4 regions of the Streptomyces sp. NPDC048278 genome follow, and region 1 is predicted to be linked to each of the others. Evidence: riboswitches for the same ligand, from Rfam matches in the RefSeq annotation. Region 1 holds a riboswitch; each other region holds the start of a gene.

Region 1 (4,920 bases):
GCGCGCGTGGAGCTGCTCCGCGCCGACCCCGCCACCTGGACGCTCCCCGACCGCGAGGGCTGGCGGCTCTCCCAGCTGCACGGCCGCTGGGCCGCCGAGTCCCGGCTGGTCAGCGCCCCGCTCACCTACGGCGAGAAGGTCATCGGCAGCCGGCGCGGCCACACCGGCCACCAGCACCTGCCCTGGGTCGCCCTCGACACCGACGCCACCGAGGAGCGCGGCGAGGTCTGGGGCTGCGCCCTCGGCTGGTCCGGCTCCTGGCGCATCGCGGTCGCCCAACTCCCCGACGCGCGCGTGCAGATCACCGGCGGCGCCGGCTACGACGACTCGGGCCTGCTGATGCTGGCCGAGGGCGAGTCGTACACCAGTCCCGTCTTCGCGGGCCTGTGGACCGACGGCGGCTTCGGCGGGGCCAGCCGCGCCTGGCATGCCTACCAGCGCGCGTACGTCATCCCGGACGCCGACCAGGACCGGCCCGTGCTGTTCAACTCCTGGGAGGCCACCACCTTCGACATCTCCGAGGACCAGCAGGCCACCCTCGCCCGCCGGGCCGCCGCGATCGGCGTCGAACTGTTCGTGGTGGACGACGGCTGGTTCGGCGCCCGCACCAGCGACCACGCCGGCCTCGGCGACTGGACGCCCAACCCCGACCGCTTCCCCAAGGGCCTCAAGCCGCTCGCCGACTACGTGCACGCCCTCGGCATGCAGTTCGGCATCTGGGTCGAGCCCGAGATGGTCAACGCGGACAGCGACCTCTACCGCGCACACCCCGACTGGGTGCAGTACCAGCAGGGACGGAAGCGGACGGAACTCCGCAACCAGCTCGTCCTCAACCTCGCCCGCGAGGACGTCCAGGAGTACCTCTGGCAGCAGCTCGACACCCTGCTGTCCAGTGCCCCGATCGACTACGTCAAGTGGGACTTCAACCGCTGCTTCACGGATGCGGGCTGGCCCGGCGAGCCCTACCCGCAGCGCCTGTGGGTCGACCACGTGCGCGGGCTGTACGCCCTGCTCGACCGGATCCGCGCGGCCCACCCGGACGTCGCCATCGAGTCCTGCTCCGGCGGTGGCGGGCGGATCGACCTCGGGATCATGAGCCGCACCGACGAGGTGTGGACCTCCGACAACACCGACCCGCTGGACCGGCTCGCCATCCAGCACGGCTTCAGCCAGATCCACCCCGCCCGGGTGATGTCCGCCTGGGTCACCGACAGCCCGAACCACCAGCTCAACGACCGGGTCAGCTCGCTGCGTTTCCGGTTCGTCAGCTCCATGGCCGGGGCGCTCGGCGTAGGCGGCGACCTCTCGAACTGGACCGAGGAGGAGCTCGCCGAGGCCGGCCGTTGGGTGGAGCTCTACAAGGAGATCAGGCCCTTGGTGCAGCGCGGCGACCAGTTCCGGCTGCGACCGCCGGCCGGCGGGCTCAGCGCGGTGCAGTACACGCTCGGCGACGAGACCGTCGTCCTCGCCTGGCTGCAGGCGCAGAGCTACGGCGAGCCGGCACCGGCGCTGCGGCTCCAGGGGCTCGACCCGACGGCGTCGTACGAATGCCTCGAAACGGGCGAATCGCACGGAGGTGCCGTTCTCCTGCATCACGGGCTGCGCACCGGGCTGAAGGGTGACCTGGATGCGGCAGTCATCCGGCTTCGTCGGATCTGACCTATCTGCCCGAATTAGTGCTTTCGTTGCAACTCGCCATGGAATAAGGGGACGTGGCGTGACGTGCGTGAGGAGCGTCATATTCGTGACCGTCCGTCGCGCGTCATGCTCACGTAATTCCGGCGCCTTCCATGAGGGTTGGATAAACGAATAGATCGGAATTCACGGAGGGTGACCGGGATTTCCGGAAGCGGATCAAGTGAAATCCGGACGGCCGGAACCGACTGCTTGTCCACGTCCGTCCCACTCGCTTACGTTCGCCACACATCCGGTCGGAACGCCGAATCCTGCCGCCGCCCGGAGTCCCCACACACACTCACCCGTGCCCGGCAGGAGCGGGGGACCCACCAGGTATGACCGCCTGTTCCGGTTCCCGGGACGGCTTGGGGTGTAGCCGCGTCTTTCGGCGCGGCCGGGCAGCTCCAGCCCGAACCCGACAGCTCACCTCGCAGGCGCAGGAGAGGAATGCGCCATGCCCGCGAAGGGTAAGCACCGCCGCCCCAAGTCCCAGCGTTTCACCCGCTCCATGGCCGTCGCAGGAACCGGTGGCGCCGCGCTGGCTCTGCCGCTCATGGGGACCACCGGAGCCCACGCGGCCACTCCGCAGTCCCTTTCCGAAAAGACCACGCAGTCGCTTCCGGTGATCGAGAAGACCGCGGTGAAGCAGGCGCCCGCGGGGAATTCCGGCGCCACGCATTCCGCGCACCGCGTCTACACGGTGGTGTCCGGCGACTATCTCTCGAAGATCGCCCGCGACCAGCACGTCCGCGGCGGCTGGCACCGGCTCTACGCCGACAACCGGGAGGCCGTCGGCGGCAACCCCTCGCTGATCCACCCCGGTCTCGAGCTCGTCCTCGGCGGCCGGCACGCCGCGACGACGGACTCCGGCTCCCGTTCGCGGGTCCACGCGGACCCACAGCCGTCCAGGTCGACCGCGTCCTCGTCCTCGGCCTCCTCGAACGATTCGAACCGCACGACCGGTTCGAACGACTCTGCCGGTTCGAACGACTCGACCGGTTCGGAAGGTTCGGTGGCGACCGCCTCCGGCTTCGCCCTCCCGGTCACGGGTGGCGCCATCGGCACCGGCTACCACGTGGCCGGCAGCATGTGGTCCAGCGGCTACCACACGGGCGTCGACTTCGTCGTCCCGACCGGCACCCCGGTCAAGGCCGTCGGCGCCGGTACGGTCGTCACCGCCGGCTGGGGCGGCGCCTACGGCAACCAGGTCGTCATCCGGCTCGCCGACGGCTACTACGCGCAGTACGGCCACCTCTCCGCCCTGTCCGTCTCGGTCGGCCAGACCGTGACCGCGGGCCAGCAGATCGGCCTCTCCGGCGCGACCGGCAACGTGACCGGCCCGCACCTCCACTTCGAGATCCGTACCACCCCCGACTACGGCTCGGACGTGGACCCGGTCGCCTACCTCCGCGCCAAGGGCCTCACCGTCGGCTGACCCCGCGTTCGTCGTCACTCAAACGCCGCTGGCCAGGGACTTATTCCAAGGTTGGCAAAGTATTTAAGGGTGTCTTATGTCACCGAGCGTCAAGCCCTTATTACGGTCGCGTAGGTCACAGTCGAAGGTGAATCATGGTCCGATGTGGGAGACGATTCGAAGAGTGACAATGCATCAGTGATCGGGTCGTACGCAGCGGTGGGGGACAGCTTCACCGAGGGCGTGGGAGACCCCGGCCCCGACGGGGCGTTCGTCGGCTGGGCCGACCGGTTCGCGGTACTGCTGTCCGACCGGCGGCCCGAGGGCGACTTCAGCTACACCAACCTTGCCGTGCGCGGGAAACTGCTCGACCAGATCGTGGCGGACCAGGTGCCGCAGGCCCTGGAACTCGCCCCGGACCTGGTCTCGTTCTGCGCGGGCGGCAACGACATCATCCGCCCCGGCACCGACCCCGACGAGGTCGCCGAGCGGTTCGAGCGGGCCGTGGCCCAGCTGACCGAGGCCGTCGGCACGGTGCTGGTGACCACCGGGTTCGACACCCGGGGCGTGCCCGTCCTCAAGCACCTGCGCGGCAAGATCGCCACGTACAACGGACACGTCCGGGCCATCGCCGACCGGTACGGCTGCCCGGTCCTGGACCTCTGGTCCCTCAAGACCGTGCAGGACCGCCGCGCCTGGGACGGCGACCGCCTGCACCTCTCGCCCGACGGGCACACACGCGTGGCGCTGCGCGCCGGCCAGGTGCTCGGCGTCGACGTGCCGGCCGATCCCGACCAGCCGTGGCCCCCGCTGCCGCCCCGCGGCACCCTGGAGGTCCGCCGCGACGACGTGCACTGGGCCCGCGAGTACCTCGTCCCGTGGATCGGGCGCCGGCTGCGCGGCGAGTCGTCCGGCGACCACGTGACGGCCAAGGGTGCGCTCTCCCCGGACGACATCAAGATGCGGATCGCCTCCGTGGCCTGAGGCGGCACCGGCGGGTAAGGGGCGGCCTCCTGGCGGGCCGCCCCTTACTCGTGCCCGGGCAGCCCCAGTTCGCGCGCCAGCGCCTCGTCGACCCACTGCTGCGCCCTGGCCCGGGGCACGGCTCCGGGGTACGACGTCAGCTGGACGGCGAGCCCGTCGAGCAGCGCGGTCAGCCGCAGCGCCGCCGCCGCGGGGTCGGGGCACCGGAACTCGCCCGCCGCCACCCCCTCGGCGACGACCTCGGCGATCGCCGCCTTCCACTGCTGGTCCAGGCCCTTGGTGACGTCCCGCAGCGCGGGTTCGCGCAAGGCCACCGCCCAGCCCTCGATCCACAGCCGCCAGCCCTTGGCCTGCCCGGTCGGCGCGTACCAGCGCACCGCGGCCCGCAGCCGGCGCAGCGCCGACGTGCGGCGGCCCAGCAGCTTGCGCAGATGCGCCAGATCGTCCTCGGCGGCAAAGGTGAAGGCGGCGGCGACCAGCTTCTCCTTCGTCGAGAAGTGGTACAGCACGAGCGCGTTGCTCACCCCGAGGGCCGAGGCCACATCGGCGATCCGCACCGCCGCCACGCCCCGCGCCTCGATCTGCTCGATGGCGGCCCGCAGCAGCTCCTCCCGCCGCTCGGCCACGCTCAACCGCACTCTCGCCACGCGGTCACCCTAATCGGTCGTCCCGCCGCCCGCGTCGCCGTCCCAGGCCAGCGGCAGCCGCATGATCGTCAGGTCCAGCCAGCGGCCGAACTTGGTGCCCACCTCCCGGACCGTGCCGACGTGCTCGAAGCCGAACCGGCCGTGCAGCCGGACGGACGCGGCGTTCCCGGCCTCGATGCCGGCGATCATCACATGGTG
Region 2 (4,920 bases), on a different contig from region 1:
GGACGGCCGAGCCGTTCGTGCTCGGGTCGATGCGGGCGCGGCAGATGGCCCGGGAGTACGCCGCGTACCACTTCGGGAAGGCGGCGGGGCGGGCGGTCACCGAGTACGAGGGGTACGCGACGACGCTGGCGCTGCTGCGGCGCCGGGGGCAGCGGGGGCGGGCCGGGGCCGACTTCGTGGTGCGGGAGCGGGAGCTGCTGACGGAGCTGTGGAGCCGACGGGAGCTGGTGCGGCCGGCCCTGGAGTACGCGGCCCGGACGGGCGCGCCGGGGCACGCCCCTTACGGGTCGGCGGTGCCGTATCCGGCCTACACGGCCTATCCGGCCTACAACCCGTACCGGAGTTAGCGCTTCGGGCTGCGGGGGATTTCGGCACCGCCGAGATGCGCCGCGGAGGCCGGGCGCCGGTGCGGCGGAAAAGAACGAAAGGCGGCAGCCGTCAGGCGGAGGCCGTCGTGAGCTGGGCCAGTTCCCGGTCCGTCAGTGTCAGGTCCGCCACGCCCAGCAGGGGCGGGAGCTGGTCGAGGGTGCGGGCCGAGGCGATCGGGGCCGTGATGGTGGGCTGGGCCGCCAGCCAGGCAAGGGCGACCGTGGGGATCGGGGCCTCGTGGGCCGCGGCGATCTCGTCCAGGGCCGCAAGGACCTTCTGGCCGCGCTCCGACTCCGCGTACTGGGCGGCGCGGCCCGCTCGCGCGCTGTCGACGGTCGTACCGGGGCGGTACTTGCCGGTGAGGAAACCGGCGGCCAGCGAGAAGTAGGGGATGGCCGCGAGGCCGGTGCGGGAGGCCAGGTCCTGGAGCGGGCCCTCGTAGGTGTCGCGGGAGACCAGGTTGTAGTGGGGCTGGACGGCGACGTACCGGGCGAGGCCCTCGCGGTCGGAGAGGTCCAGGGACTCCTGGAGCCGCTCCGGCGTGATGTTGGACGCGGCGACGTGCCGCACCTTGCCCGCCCGCACCAGCTCGTCCAGCGCGCCGATGATCTCCTCGACCGGGACCTCGGGCTGGTCGAAGTGCGTGTAGTACAGGTCGATGTGGTCGGTGCCGAGACGGCGCAGGGAGGCGTCGGCGGCGGCCTTGATGTTGGCGGCGGACAGGCCGGGATACTCGGGGTGCTGGCTGACCTTGGTCGCGATGACGACGTCGTCGCGGTTGCCGCGCGCCTTGACCCACTTGCCGATGATCGTCTCGGACTCGCCGCCCTTGTTGCCCTCGATCCACGCCGTGTACGAGTCGGCTGTGTCGACGAAGTTGCCGCCCGCGGCGGCGTACGCGTCGAGGACGGCGAAGGAGGTGGCCTCGTCGGCGGTCCAGCCGAAGACGTTGCCGCCGAGGGCGAGCGGGAAGACCTCGAGGTCGGAAGAGCCGAGTTTGCGAAGAGCAGTCATGCTCCACTTCAACACGGGCCGCCTGGTGACCCATCCCGTGTTTTACGAAGGTCTCGTAAAAGCGGAAGCCACGGCTCGGCACACCGGCGGCCCTGACGCCGGGGGGTTGCCGTCAGGGCCGCCGGGGGCCGGTGGGCGCGGTCCGAATCCGCGTCCGGTCAGTCTGAGATCCGGTCGGTCCCAGATCAGATCGGTCTCAGATCAGATCGGTCTCAGGTCAGTCGGGCCAGGTCGGGTCAGGGGTTGAGGCCCTTGCCGCGCAGCCAGGTCATCGGGTCGATGGCGGTGGCCTGCCCGTTCGGGTGGACCTCCAGGTGGAGGTGCGGGCCCGTCACGTTGCCGGTGGCGCCGACGCGGCCGATGACGTCGCCGGTGGCGACCTTCTGGCCGACCTTGACGCCGATCGAGGACTGGTGGCAGAACCACAGCTCGGTGCCGTCGTCGAGGGTGATGATCGTGCGGTAGCCGTAGGAGCCGGCCCAGCCCGCCTCGGTGACCGTGCCGCTGTGCACGGCCTTGATCAGCGTGCCGGTGGGCGCGGCGAAGTCGAGGCCGGTGTGGTAGCCGGAGGCCCACATCGAGCCGGCCTGGCCGAACGTGCCGGTGATCGTGTACGAGACGACGGGCAGCGTGTACTGCTTGGCCAGCTCGGCGAGGCGGGCCTGCTCGGCCTTCTCCTTCGCGGAGGCCTCGGCCTTCTGCTTGGCGTCGGCGGCCTGGGTCGCGGCGGCCTTCTCCGCCCTGGCCTCGGCGTCCGCGACCGCCTTGTCGGCGGCGGCGACGGCCTTGGCGCTGGCCTTGGTGTCGAGCTGGCTCTGCTGCTGCGCGGCCTGCGCGATGATCCGGCTGCGCAGCGCCTCGCCGGCGTCGGACGACGAGGAGTCCGCGTCGGTGGCGGTCGTCGTGGTGACGCTGCTGAGCGCGGTCTGGGTGGCCTGGTGGCCGCTGCCCTCGCCGAGCAGGGCGTCGACGGAGGAGGGCAGGTCGGGCAGCGAGATGGAGACCGGCGGCTTGCCGGTGTTGGCGCTGGCCATGCCGCCCGCACCGACGGCGGCGATCACGCCGACGCCGAGAACCGTGGAGCTGCGGGCGAGCCCGCCGCCCTTCTGCTTGGCGACCCGGTGCCGGCCGCGTACCGCGGAGAGGGACTCCTCGGTGGGGTTCCACTCCTCGAACGGGCCCTCGTCGGTGCGGTAGCCGCCGTAGCCGAAGGTCTCGGGCTGACGCTGGCTGGGCACGAACGGGGCTGTAGGAGCAGGCGGGTTGGACGCCACGCGGGCGCACTCCTTTCCTTCCGCTGCCTACCGGGTTAGCTGACGGGTTCGGAGCGGGAAGGTCTCCTACGCGCGTATACCGGCCGTTTCCTACCCGGCGGTAGCCGTGCGATTCACCCCATGGTGGTGGTTCCCCGGTTCCCTTGCGGGATTCGGCGCGTGCGCACGGAGCCGTCGCGGGTGACGGCTGGGACGACCGCGCTGCGTTATCGAACGTTAATAGACGCGGCTACCAGATTCCAAGCAGTTCGTCTTGATCATTAAGCTTTCAAAGCATGGACTTACCTGCCACGACCGGTCAAAAACGGTCGAGTCGGCGGTGCACGCTGCTCAGCTCAGGAGTCACACAGGTTTTGATGGTGACTCAGTTGTTATGCGCAGGGCGGTCGTCCGGACACCCACCGTGACCGCGCGCCGCTCAGGGCCGCCGTACGGCGAGCAGCGCCATGTCGTCCGTCAAGCCGCCGCCGGTGTGCCGGCGCACCTCGGCCGCGATCCGGTCCACCAGAGGGCCGGGGGCGGTGACGGTACGGCCGGCCAGCCGCCGCTCCGGGTCGTAGAACCGGCCGTGCGCGTCCCGCGCCTCGGAGAGGCCGTCGGTGTGCAGCAGCAGCGTGGCCCCGCTCGGGAACGCGTACTCGGCCGCCCGGTCGGGCCACGCGCCCAGCCCGCCCATCCCGAGCGGCAGCGCGGCCTCCGGTGCCCGCAGCGGGCGCACCTCGCCGTCGCCGAGCAGCAGCAGGGGCGGCGGATGACCGCGGTTGACGAGCCGGAGCGTGCCGTCGCCGTGCGGGAGTTCGGCGAGTACGGCGGTGGCGAACCCCTCGTCGGCGACGATCCCGCCGCGCCGCACGCCCTCGCGCACCAGCGCCCGCTCCAGCCGTCCGGCGACCGCCTCCAGCGTGGCCTCCTGCTCGGCGGCCTCCCGGAACGCGCCGATGAGCACGGCGACGGCGGCGACCGCGCCGGTCCCCTTGCCGCGCACGTCGCCGACGACCAGCCGCACGCCGTACGGGGTGTCCTGGACGGCATACAGGTCGCCGCCGATGAGGGTGCCCTCCTGGGCCGCCTGGTAGCGGGCGGCGATCTCGAAGCCGCCGATCCGCTCGGCGGGCTCGGGCAGCACGGCGCGCTGGGCGGCCTCGGCGACCTCGCGGGCGGAGGCGAGGCGCTGGTCGCCGATCCGGACGATCCGGTTGATGCCGGCGGCGAGGACGGCGACGGTCGCCACCGTGACGATCTCGGTGACAGCGTCGGCGTCCGGGACAACAGAGGACCGCGCGTGCACGGCGTACGTGGCGAGCAGCGCGGCCAGACCCGTGAGGAGGGTGGTGCGCAGGGAGGCGAGCGGCGCGGCGATCAACGGGGCGGCCGTGAAGAAGGGGACCGCGGTGAAGGCCGCGGGGGTGAGGACGTCGTAGCAGACACCCGTGCAGATCAGCAGCGCGGGCAGGATGCGGGCGAGGGTGCGGGCGGACACCGGGCCGCGCCGCTCCGCCTCTCCACGGCCCACCACACGACCCCCCTGATGCACCACGTGTCCGACGTGCTCGACGCGCTCGACATGCCTGACGTATTCGATGGGTTCGATGCCTGTCCGTCCAGGTTTGCGGCTGTGGGCGGGTGAAGCGACTGGTGTGGGCCGGGCGGATGAGTACGGGCGGGTGGGGAGAGGCACCTGCACCCGGATATGACTCAGGGCCGGAATCCTCGAATCGGATTCCGGCCCTGGGTTTCAGTAGCGGGGACAGGATTTGAACCTGCGACCTCTGGGTTATGAGCCCAGCGAGCTACCGAGCTGCTCCACCCCGCGTCGGTGAAACCAGCATACGCCATCGGAAGAGGTGAAGTCACACGGGTTACTTCCGGTGGACGCCACGGGTCAGCTCAGGTCAGATCAGGTCCGCTCAGGTCAGGTCCGCTCAGGTCAGCAGATGCCCGTTGGGCGCCTTCGCCTCTCCCTCGTACTCCCCGAGCACCAGCACCGCCACCCCGGCCTCCCGCAGCGCCCCCGTCCCGTCGGCCGCCGTCACGAACGTGTCCGGCTCACGCCATGCCGTCACCACGCGTCGTACCCCGGCCCGGAGGATCAGTTCGGCGCAGGGGTGCGGGCGGGAGGCGCGGTGGGTGCAGGGTTCCAGGCTGGTGTAGACCGTGGCCGCGGCCAGCCGGGGGTCGTCCGCGGGGATCTTGGCCAGGGCCGCCTCCTCCGCGTGGACCACGGGGTCGCCGGCCTCCCGGGAGTGGCCGCGGGCCAGTTCCG
Region 3 (4,920 bases), on a different contig from region 1:
GGTCGGAGTCGGCGACCAGGGCGACCCGCTCCAGGAAGTCGGCGAGCCCGGCCTGCTCCTCGCCCTCGCCGGACTCCTGCTCGAACTCCAGTGCCACGGAGGCGAGTTCCTGGAGGTTCTCGATGCGGGTCTCGTCCTGCGGGTCCGTGGAGTTCTGCAACTCGGCCAGGTATCCGGTGCGTTCGTAGATCGCCTCCAGGACCGTGGCGGGCCCGGCACCGGACTCCACGACCGTACGGAGGTCCTCCATCAGCGTGTTGAACCGCTTGACCGCGTTCGTCGACCGCGCGGCCATGCCGTACGCCTCGTCGACGCGCCGGAGCGCCTGCGGGAAGCTGATCTTCTCGCGCTGGGCGAGGGCGTCGATCATCGCCTCCGCGCGGTCGCCGATTCCGCGCTTGGGGACGTTGAGGATGCGGCGGAGCGGGACGGAGTCCTCCGGGTTGGCGAGCACCCGCAGGTAGGCGAGGACGTCCCGGACCTCCTTGCGCTCGTAGAAGCGGACGCCGCCGACGACCTTGTAGGGCAGGCCGACCCGGATGAAGATCTCCTCGAAGACACGGGACTGCGCGTTGGTGCGGTAGAAGACGGCGACATCGCCCGCCTTCGCCTCGCCCGCGTCCGTCAGACGGTCTATCTCCTCGGCGACGAACTGTGCCTCGTCGTGCTCGGTGTCGGCGACGTAGCCGGTGATCTGCGCGCCCGCGCCCGCGTTGGTCCACAGGTTCTTCGGGCGGCGGGACTCGTTGCGCTCGATGACCGCGTTGGCGGCGGAGAGGATCGTCTGCGTGGAGCGGTAGTTCTGCTCCAGGAGGATCGTCGTCGCGTTCGGGTAGTCCTCCTCGAACTGGAGGATGTTGCGGATCGTCGCGCCCCGGAAGGCGTAGATCGACTGGTCGGCGTCACCGACGACGCAGAGCTCGGCGGGGGGCAGGTCGGGCTCGCCGGTGCCGACCAGCTCGCGCACGAGGGCGTACTGCGCGTGGTTGGTGTCCTGGTACTCGTCGACCAGGACGTGCCGGAAGCGGCGGCGGTAGTGCTCGGCGACGTCCGGGAAGGCGCGCAGCAGATTGACCGTCGTCATGATCAGGTCGTCGAAGTCGAGGGCGTTCGCCTCGCGCAGCCGGGACTGGTAGAGGGCGTAGGCCTGGGCGAGGGTCTTCTCGAAGCCGTCGCTCGCGCGGGCGGCGAAGTCCTCCTCGTCGACCAGCTCGTTCTTGAGGTTGCTGACCTGGGCGCTGAAGGACTTCGGCGGGAACCGCTTGGGGTCGAGGTCCAGGTCCCGGCAGACCAGGGCCATCAGGCGCTTGGAGTCGGCCGCGTCGTAGATCGAGAAGGAGGAGGTGAAGCCGAGCTTCTTGCTCTCCCTGCGCAGGATCCGCACGCAGGCGCTGTGGAAGGTCATCACCCACATCGCGTTCGCGCGCGGGCCGACGAGGTGCTCGACGCGCTCCTTCATCTCGCCCGCGGCCTTGTTGGTGAAGGTGATCGCGAGGATCTGGCCCGGGTGCACCTGGCGCGCGCCGAGCAGGTGGGCGATGCGGTGGGTGAGCACGCGCGTCTTGCCGGAACCGGCGCCGGCCACGATGAGCAGCGGGGAGCCGGCGTGCACGACGGCCGCCCGCTGGTTGTCGTTCAGCCCCTCCAGGAGTGCGGCCGGGTCCAGGGCCGGGCGGGCGGCGCCGTCGCGGTAGTAGGCGTCCCGGTCCGGGGGCATGTCGAACTTCCCGCCGAACAGATCGTCCGGAATCGACTCCGGAGCGTGCTCGTCCTCGGGCGGCGGCGGAGGTTCCTCGTCATGGCCGCGGGGGGCCTGGAGGTTCGCCAGGAAGCTGTCGTCAAAGAGGCTGCTCATCGCTCTCCGAGTCTAGGGCGCCCCACCGACAACCGGCCGCCGCCCCGAAAACTCGTCCCGGTCACCGAACAGATCCACTCCGTCACGGCCGGTCGACGCGCGTCACGCAGCAGGGAACACCCGTCTCGAACCCTTCGACACCATCGGGCAAGCCGCCCATAACATCCCGAATCGCGCCGCCCGGACCCCACACAACGCCAAGGTCACGAAAATGTATCGGGCATATCGCACATCAAACTTCACAGAGACCACACGAGTTGGCTAGCGTGCCGGGCAGGCCGCACGACCCCCACCGGCGAACGTCGCCGGGCCGCACGGCCTCCGCCGAGTCCGGAGTGCCGCCGCGCACCCGGAGCCGGGGACCCACACCGACCTTGGGGTGAATCGGTCCCGACTCCCCACCGGAGAACGGACCGTAGGGCAACCCTTCCGAACCACCCGCCCGAACCCGACAGCTAACTCGGTAGGCGGAACGCTGGAAGGAGTCGCCCCCGTTGGCGTCGCACCGCAAGTCCCGGCCGTCAGGAACGCGCGCGGCAGGCATACGCACCCCCGCCCTGGCCACCGCAGCCCTCACCTCCATGGCCCTGTTCTCCCAGACGGCCGAGGCCGCCCCCTCCGACGACGGCAAGCCGAGCCTGGAGGAGGTCGAGAAGAAGGTCGACTCCCTCTACCGGCAGGCGGAGTCGGCGACCGAGAAGTACAACGCGGCCAAGGAGCGGACCGGCAGGCAGCGCAAGCAGGTCGACGCCCTGCTCGACGACGTCGCCCGGCGCACCGACCGGCTCAACAAGGCGCGTGAGGAACTGGGTTCGTTCGCGGCGGCCCAGTACCGGACCGGGGCGAGCGTCCCCGACACGGCGACCTTCCTGCTCGCGGACAGTCCCCAGGACTACTTCGACCAGGACCAGCTGATGAGCCGCCTGACCTCGCGCCAGAAGGGCGCGGTCGACGACTACGTCACCGAGCAGTCCGCGACCATGAAGAAGCGGCAGGAGGCCTCCCAGAGCCTCGACACGCTCACCGAGACGCAGGACGACCTCAAGACCGCCAAGACCACCGTGCAGACGAAGCTGGCCTCCGCGCGGGAGCTGCTGTCGCAGCTGACGGCCGCGGAGAAGGCCCGGCTGGCGGCGATCGAGAAGCGGCAGCAGGAGGCGGCGGACCGCAAGGCGGCGGAACTGGCGAAGCAGCAGGCCGCGGCGGCCGACCAGGCGGCGTCGTCCTCGGCGTCGAGCGGCTCCTCTTCCGACTCGGGCTCCGGCTCCGGTTCCGGCTCGGACTCCGCCTACGCCACGAAGGCCGCCAAGGCGATCGCCTTCGCCCGCGCGCAGATCGGCAAGCCGTACGTCTGGGGCGCCACCGGCCCCGGCTCCTACGACTGCTCCGGGCTCTCCCAGGCCGCCTGGAAGGCCGCGGGCGTCTCCCTGCCGCGCACCACCTACGACCAGGTGAACGCCGGCACCACCGTCCCCCTCGCCGACGCCCGGCCCGGCGACCTGGTCTTCTTCTACGACGACGTCAGCCATGTCGGCATCTACATCGGCAACGGCATGATGATCCACGCCCCCAAGCCCGGCGCCTACGTCCGCGAGGAGTCGATCTACTACGGCGGCGAGTCGATCATCCACAGCGTGGTGCGGCCGGCCTGACCCTCACGGGGCGCCCGCCGTCCCCCGGGCGCCCCACCCGCTCCCCCGCACTCCCCCGCCCGTCCCCCGCACGCCTCGGCGCACCGGCGCGCGGTTTTCGGGCCGCACGCGCGCGTGCATCGTTCGTGACACGCGCGCGTGCCCCGTTCGTCCTGCGGCAGGCTCTCCCTAGCATCAGGGGCATGTCCGGCATGTCACCCCTCCGCGCCTGGTGGGCGCAGCGTCCGCCGGCGGCCGGGGCCGCCGTGATGGCCACCGGCATCCTGTCGGTGGGGCTGCACCTGGCGGGCGCTGAGACCGTGTCCAGGGTGGCGCTGGTGCTCGCCTGCGTGATGTGGGCGGCGCTGGCGGCGGACTTCGTCGTACGGCTGGCACGGGATCGCCGGCGGTGGGCGCGGGAGGCGCGGACGCCGGGCGCGCTCACCGCCGTGGCGGCGACGACGGTGCTGGGGACGCGGTTCTCGGCGCTCGGGTGGCAGGCCCTCGCCGAGGCCCTGCTGGCACTGTCGGTGGTGCTGTGGCCGCCGTTGCTGGTCCTCGTCGTGCGGCACTGGAGGCCGCGGATGCCGGGAGCGGTGTTCCTGGCCTGTGTGGCCACGCAGGGGCCTGCCGTGCTCGGCGCGACGCTGGCGGCGGCCCTGACGACGGCGTGGCTCGCGCACCTCTCGCTGGTCCTGTTCTGGCTGGGCCTTGCGATGTACGGGCTCGCCGTGCCCCGGTTCGAGTGGCGGCAGATCGCCCAGGGGCCCGGTGACCAGTGGGTGGCGGGCGGCGCGCTCGCGATCTCCGCGCTGGCCGGGGCGCGGCTGCTGGCGGCCGACAGCGCGCGGCTGTACCTGTGGAACGACGACGACCGGGGCGTCCTGCGCGTGGTGACGGTGGGGCTGCTGGTCCTGGACCTGGCCTGGTACGTCGTGCTGCTGGCCGCGGAGGCGGCGTGGCCCCGGCCGCGTTACGACGTGCGCCGCTGGGCGACGGTGTTCCCGATGGGGATGACGGCGACGGCGACGCTGTCGGTCGCCGCCGCCGTCGGCGGTGCGTGGCTGAAGTGGCCGGGGCGGGTGCTGGTGTGGGTCACGGTGGCGGCCTGGCTGGCGGTGGCGGCCGGCGCAGTGGCGGGCGCCCGTGCCGCCCTCAGGTCCACAGGACGGCGATGAAGATGTTCACCACCGTGAGCAGGCCCACCAGGCCGAAGGCGCCCTTCTCGACCTTCTCGTCGTCCCGTTTCACGTAGACGAGCCCGAGGATCACGATCAGCAGGGCGAGCTTCACGCCGATCTTGATCGTGTTGACGTGGTGGTCGTCGGCCTCGTTGAGGCCGACCAGGATCACACCGGTCGCGAGCATGGTGAACGCGCCGTGCAGCATCCCGGGGACGAACCGGGCCGTGCCCTGGCCCATCGCCTTCATCTG
Region 4 (4,920 bases), on a different contig from region 1:
GACGTCCGCGTCGGTCGGCTCGGTGCGCGGGGTGGAGGGCGGAGGCGTTTGCATGACTGTGTTCTGCGTGGCTTTCTGTCGGTTCACTGGTCGGACGCGTCGGACTTGTCGACGCCGTCCCAGACGTTCGCGTACCAGGGCCGGTCGGCCGCCCCGAGGTAGGCGTGCGCCTGCTTGGCGGCACCGGGGTCGATCACCACGAACCCGGTCTCCCCCGGCATCACGTAGTGCAGCCGCTGCCGGATCTGCTGCTCGGCGTAGGAGTCGTCCTGCCACCGCGCCTTGAGGTCCCGCAGCTGCTCGACCCGCTGCCGCTCCTGCTGCTGCTGCCGTTCGAGGTCGGAGATCTCGGCGCGCTGGGAGACGTACTGCCGCATCGGATAGGCGAGCGCGACGACCATCGTGCACAGCACGATCGCGAGCAGCGCGGCGCGGCCGGTGAGCCGGGAGCGGCGGGCCTGGCGCCTGGTCTGGGAGCGGTAGACCCGGGCCGCCGTCTGCTCGCCGAGCAGCTTGAGCCTGGTCGCGGTGGAGAACCGGTCCCGGTCCTTCACGGCCATGTCCCCGCCTCCCTGGTCGCCCTGACACGTGCGTACGTCCCCGGACACGGTACGGGACCGGGTACGGGGACGTACGTACGACTGGCTAAGCCTTACCCTCTAGCGGGCTCAGCCCTTGAAGCGCGGGAAGGCGCTGCGGCCCGCGTACACCGCCGCGTCGTCGAGGATCTCCTCGATGCGCAGCAGCTGGTTGTACTTGGCGACGCGCTCGGAGCGGGCCGGGGCGCCGGTCTTGATCTGGCCGCAGTTGGTGGCGACGGCGAGGTCGGCGATGGTGACGTCCTCGGTCTCGCCGGAGCGGTGCGACATCATGCACTTGAAGCCGTTGCGCTGGGCGAGCTCGACGGCGTCCAGGGTCTCGGTGAGCGAACCGATCTGGTTCACCTTGACCAGCAGGGCGTTGGCGGTGCCCTCCTCGATGCCGCGGGCCAGGCGCTCCGGGTTGGTGACGAACAGGTCGTCGCCGACGATCTGCACCTTGTCGCCGAGCTTGTCGGTGAGGACCTTCCAGCCGGCCCAGTCGTCCTCGAACAGCGGGTCCTCGATGGAGACCAGCGGGTAGGAGGCGACGAGCTCCTCGTAGTACTCGGTCATCTCGGCGGCCGAGCGGGACTTGCCCTCGAACTCGTACTTGCCGTCCTTGTAGAACTCGGACGCGGCGACGTCGAGCGCGAGCGCGATCTGCTCGCCGGGGACGTAACCGGCCTGCTTGATCGCCTCCAGGATGAGGTCGAGCGCGGCGCGGTTCGACTCCAGGTTCGGGGCGAAGCCGCCCTCGTCGCCGAGGCCGGTGGCCAGGCCCTTGCTCTTCAGGACCTTCTTCAGCGTGTGGTAGACCTCGGCACCCCAGCGCAGCGCCTCGGAGAAGGACTCCGCGCCGATCGGGGCGATCATGAACTCCTGGATGTCGACGTTGGAGTCCGCGTGCGAGCCGCCGTTGAGGATGTTCATCATCGGGACGGGCAGCAGGTGCGCGTTCGGGCCGCCGAGGTAGCGGAAGAGCGGCAGGTCGGACGCCTCGGAGGCGGCGTGCGCGACGGCGAGGGAGACGCCGAGGATGGCGTTGGCGCCGAGCGAGCCCTTGTTGTCGGTGGCGTCCAGGTCGAACATGGCCTGGTCGATCAGGCGCTGCTCGGTGGCGTCGTAGCCGACGAGCTCCGGGCCGATCTGCTCGATGACGGCGAGGACGGCCTTCTCGACACCCTTGCCCAGGTAGCGGTTGGGGTCGCCGTCACGGAGCTCGATGGCCTCGAAGGCACCGGTGGAGGCGCCGGACGGAACGGCGGCACGACCCGTGCTGCCGTCGTCGAGGCCGACCTCGACCTCGACCGTGGGGTTGCCTCGGGAGTCCAGGATTTCCCGGGCTACGACGACGTCGATGGACGGCACGAGCATCTCCTTCTTGGGATGTGACGCTGGTTGTGCGGGGCGCACGCGGGCCTCGTCGGCCCTTGCTCAGCCTTGCGACTAGAGCCTAACCGTCCAAGGGCCGTCGGCCGGCACGACCGACCGGCCCGTGGACACACAGACGGTACTCATTGTTCACGTGCGGAACAAAGGGGGTCCCGATGAAGAACGGAAGAAGAGCGGGCCACGGAGCCCGACGCAAAGAGAAACCCCGCTCCGGTGCGTTCGGGGGAAAACGCACCGGAGCGGGGGCTCGTGGGGGACGGGGGTGACCCTCACGTGGTCCCCACTATGAGGACCACGGCTGTGTGGGGGCTGTGGTTCAGCTGGGTCTTACTTCAGGTGCAGCTGCTGGCCCGGGTAGATGAAGTCGGCGTCGTCGACGATGTCCTTGTTCAGCTTGAACAGCGCCTGCCAGCCACCCTTGACCTTGTGCTTCTCGGCGATCGAGCTGAGGGTGTCGCCCTTGACGACCTTGTACTCGCCGTCGCCCTTCTTGACCTTCTTGCCGGTCGGGGTGGTGACGGTCTTCTTGGCGGCCGGGCGCTCGGCGGAGCGGGAGGCGGCCTGGGTGTCGGTCGAGCGGGTGCTGGTGCTGCTGCTCGACGAGGAGCTGGTCGAGCCGGCGCTGCCGCCGGTGTAGGCGGCGCCGGACAGGCCCGTGCCGCAGACCGGCCAGGCGCCCTTGCCCTGCGCGGCGAGGACCTTCTCGGCGATCGTGATCTGCTGCGCCTTGCTGGCCTGGTTGGCCTGCGCGGCGTACTGCGTGCCGCCGTACGCGGCCCAGGTGGAGGCGGAGAACTGGAGACCGCCGTAGTAGCCGTTGCCGGTGTTGATGGACCAGTTGCCGCCGGACTCGCACTGGGCGACGGTGTCCCACTCGGAGGCGGTGGCGGCGGAGGCGCTGCCGGCCGCCATCAGCGGCGCGGCGACGGCGACGCCGGTGACGCCGGCGACGGCGATGGCGCGGACGGCCTTGGACGGACGGCGGTGCTTGCCCTTGCCGGAGAACAGCATGGATCGATCCCCTCACCGACGCCTGCGAGGTGAGCTGTCGGGTTCGGGCCGGTTGAGTTGCCCGGCCGCACACCGTGTGTCGGTGCGCGGCTTCACCCCGAGCCGGATCGGCGGCCTCAACCACCGGTCCCGGCACTTACCTTGGGTCCCCCGCTCCTGCCTACGGCGCATGACGCGACGACTGTTCCCGGACGGCCGCTGGCAGGACTCGGCGTTGCGACGGCCGGGGCTCGTGGTGACGAGCGGCCTTGACCGTAAACAGGCGATCCGGTGAATTTCAAAGATGATCAGGGCTTCTGAGACTCATCCCACACTTTCACCAAAACGGACATTCAACTCGAAGCGGGGCGCCAACTCCCGCCGCTTTTCGCCCTATTCGCTGCCGAGTTTCAGGGTCTGACCGGCGGTGATGGCGTTCGGGTCGGCGCCTATGTCGGCCTTGTTCGCGTCGTAGAGCGCGCGCCATCCGCCGTCGAGGTCAAGGGAGTCGGCGATGGAGGCGAGGGTGTCGCCGTCGCGGACGGTGTAGGTGCCGCTGCCGGAGGAGGCGTGCCGGCCGGAGGAGGAGGCGCTCTGACCGTTTGTCACGCTTTCGTCCGCCGAGCCGCCACGGTGCTTGCCGCCGCTGCTGACGGCACCCGTGTCGACCAGGCTCCAAGAGCCTCCGGTCTGCCACGAATTGTCCGAGTCGTCGGATTCGACGGCATCGGGGCTCCCGCTCGCCTTCGAAGCCTCCGAGTCGGAGCCGGACTTGGATGATTCCGGCTTGTCCGTCTTGCTGGACTTGCCGGAGTCGTCCGACTTGGAGCCGCTGTCGGCACTCGCGCTCGGCGAGGGGGTCGCGGACTCGCTCCCGGAGTCCGCGGCACCCGAGGAGGAGTCGGCACCGGAGGACGAGGACGAGTCCGACAGCCCGGAGGACGAGTCCGACGAGTCGGAGGAACCGGACGAATCACTCGAGTCGCCGAGGCCCGTGTCGACGTTCACCGACGCGTCGTCGGACGAGAGTCCGGCGATCAGGGCGCAGGTCCGCCAGGCCTTGGTGCCCTGGTCGGCGAGCATCTTCTCGGCGACCGCGATCTGCTGCGAACGGCTCGCCTGGTCGGGGGTGCCGGCGTACTCCAGGCCCCCGTACTCGCTCCAGTCGTCCAGGGAGATCTGGAGGCCGCCGTAGTAGCCGGTGCCGTTGTCGGCGCTCCAGGAGCCGCCGCTCTCGCACTCGGCCACCTGGTCCCAGGTGGAGCCGTCGGCCGCGCTGGCGTTCACCGCACCGAGGAGCGGGAGGGCGATGGCGGAGCCGGTCACCCCGGCCGCGACGAGGAGCGCCGGAGCCTGGCGGGGGCGACGGTGACGACCGTTCCCGGAGAGCATGCGGAAACCTTTCGAGCGACAGCGGTGACCGGCACGGCGGGTCCCGCAAGGGCGCCGTGCTGATGGGTGAACGTATCGGCAGACGATCACTTGTCACAAGTTAATGCCGCGTAGATCACGTGAAGATCACAGACTTGAACGCTGGTCATCTTTTGCCCGTAGGGGCAGGTGGAGGCTTCAGCGGCCGGTGGGCGTGAACTCCACGGGGAGCGTGCGCAGCCCGCGCATGATGAGCCCGCCGCGCCACCGCAACTCGCTCTCGTCCACGGCGAGTCGCAGGTCGGGAAGGCGGGTCAGGAGACCGGCGAGTGCGGTCTGCCCCTCCAGGCGGGCGAGCGGGGCGCCCAGGCAGTAGTGGATGCCGTGGCCGTACCCGAGGTGCTGGTTGTCCCGCCGGGCGAGGTCGAGGGTGTCCGGCTCGGCGAACCGCTCCGGGTCCCGGTCGGCCGCGGCCAGGACGACCAGGACCGGGTCGCCGGGCGCGATGTGCTGCCCGCCGATGGCGACCGGCTCGGTGGCGAACCGCCAGGTGGCCAGCTCCACCGGCCCGTCGTAGCGCAGCAGT

The links. Region 1 has a riboswitch for cyclic di-AMP ahead of AB0D74_RS02575 (LysM peptidoglycan-binding domain-containing M23 family metallopeptidase). Riboswitches for the same ligand answer to the same signal wherever they lie in the genome.
Region 2: it holds a riboswitch for cyclic di-AMP, as region 1 does, so the genes downstream of both, AB0D74_RS06075 (M23 family metallopeptidase) here and AB0D74_RS02575 (LysM peptidoglycan-binding domain-containing M23 family metallopeptidase) in region 1, are expected to answer to the same signal.
Region 3: it holds a riboswitch for cyclic di-AMP, as region 1 does, so the genes downstream of both, AB0D74_RS26815 (NlpC/P60 family protein) here and AB0D74_RS02575 (LysM peptidoglycan-binding domain-containing M23 family metallopeptidase) in region 1, are expected to answer to the same signal.
Region 4: it holds a riboswitch for cyclic di-AMP, as region 1 does, so the genes downstream of both, AB0D74_RS35930 (transglycosylase family protein) here and AB0D74_RS02575 (LysM peptidoglycan-binding domain-containing M23 family metallopeptidase) in region 1, are expected to answer to the same signal.

The regions. Positions count from the first base shown of each region.
Region 1 is NZ_JBEZLP010000001.1:555,955-560,874, reverse strand. It holds gene AB0D74_RS02580 (alpha-galactosidase) at 1-1,659, shown strand, start outside; cyclic di-AMP (ydaO/yuaA leader) riboswitch at 1,967-2,127, shown strand; gene AB0D74_RS02575 (LysM peptidoglycan-binding domain-containing M23 family metallopeptidase) at 2,132-3,112, shown strand; gene AB0D74_RS02570 (SGNH/GDSL hydrolase family protein) at 3,290-4,075, shown strand; gene AB0D74_RS02565 (TetR family transcriptional regulator C-terminal domain-containing protein) at 4,120-4,722, opposite strand; gene AB0D74_RS02560 (N-acetyltransferase family protein) at 4,732-4,920, opposite strand, start outside.
Region 2 is NZ_JBEZLP010000002.1:538,226-543,145, reverse strand. It holds gene AB0D74_RS06085 (PrsW family intramembrane metalloprotease) at 1-347, shown strand, start outside; gene AB0D74_RS06080 (aldo/keto reductase) at 439-1,383, opposite strand; gene AB0D74_RS06075 (M23 family metallopeptidase) at 1,620-2,657, opposite strand; cyclic di-AMP (ydaO/yuaA leader) riboswitch at 2,665-2,825, opposite strand; gene AB0D74_RS06070 (PP2C family protein-serine/threonine phosphatase) at 3,076-4,170, opposite strand; tRNA gene AB0D74_RS06065 (tRNA-Met) at 4,397-4,470, opposite strand; gene AB0D74_RS06060 (dihydrofolate reductase family protein) at 4,580-4,920, opposite strand, start outside.
Region 3 is NZ_JBEZLP010000016.1:102,136-107,055, reverse strand. It holds gene pcrA (DNA helicase PcrA) at 1-1,855, opposite strand, end outside; cyclic di-AMP (ydaO/yuaA leader) riboswitch at 2,168-2,342, shown strand; gene AB0D74_RS26815 (NlpC/P60 family protein) at 2,350-3,507, shown strand; gene AB0D74_RS26810 (tellurite resistance/C4-dicarboxylate transporter family protein) at 3,690-4,664, shown strand; gene AB0D74_RS26805 (hypothetical protein) at 4,642-4,920, opposite strand, start outside.
Region 4 is NZ_JBEZLP010000027.1:127,577-132,496, reverse strand. It holds gene AB0D74_RS35945 (DUF501 domain-containing protein) at 1-54, opposite strand, end outside; gene AB0D74_RS35940 (septum formation initiator family protein) at 84-560, opposite strand; gene eno (phosphopyruvate hydratase) at 669-1,955, opposite strand; gene AB0D74_RS35930 (transglycosylase family protein) at 2,301-2,984, opposite strand; cyclic di-AMP (ydaO/yuaA leader) riboswitch at 2,989-3,162, opposite strand; gene AB0D74_RS35925 (transglycosylase family protein) at 3,357-4,355, opposite strand; gene AB0D74_RS35920 (cytochrome P450) at 4,533-4,920, opposite strand, start outside.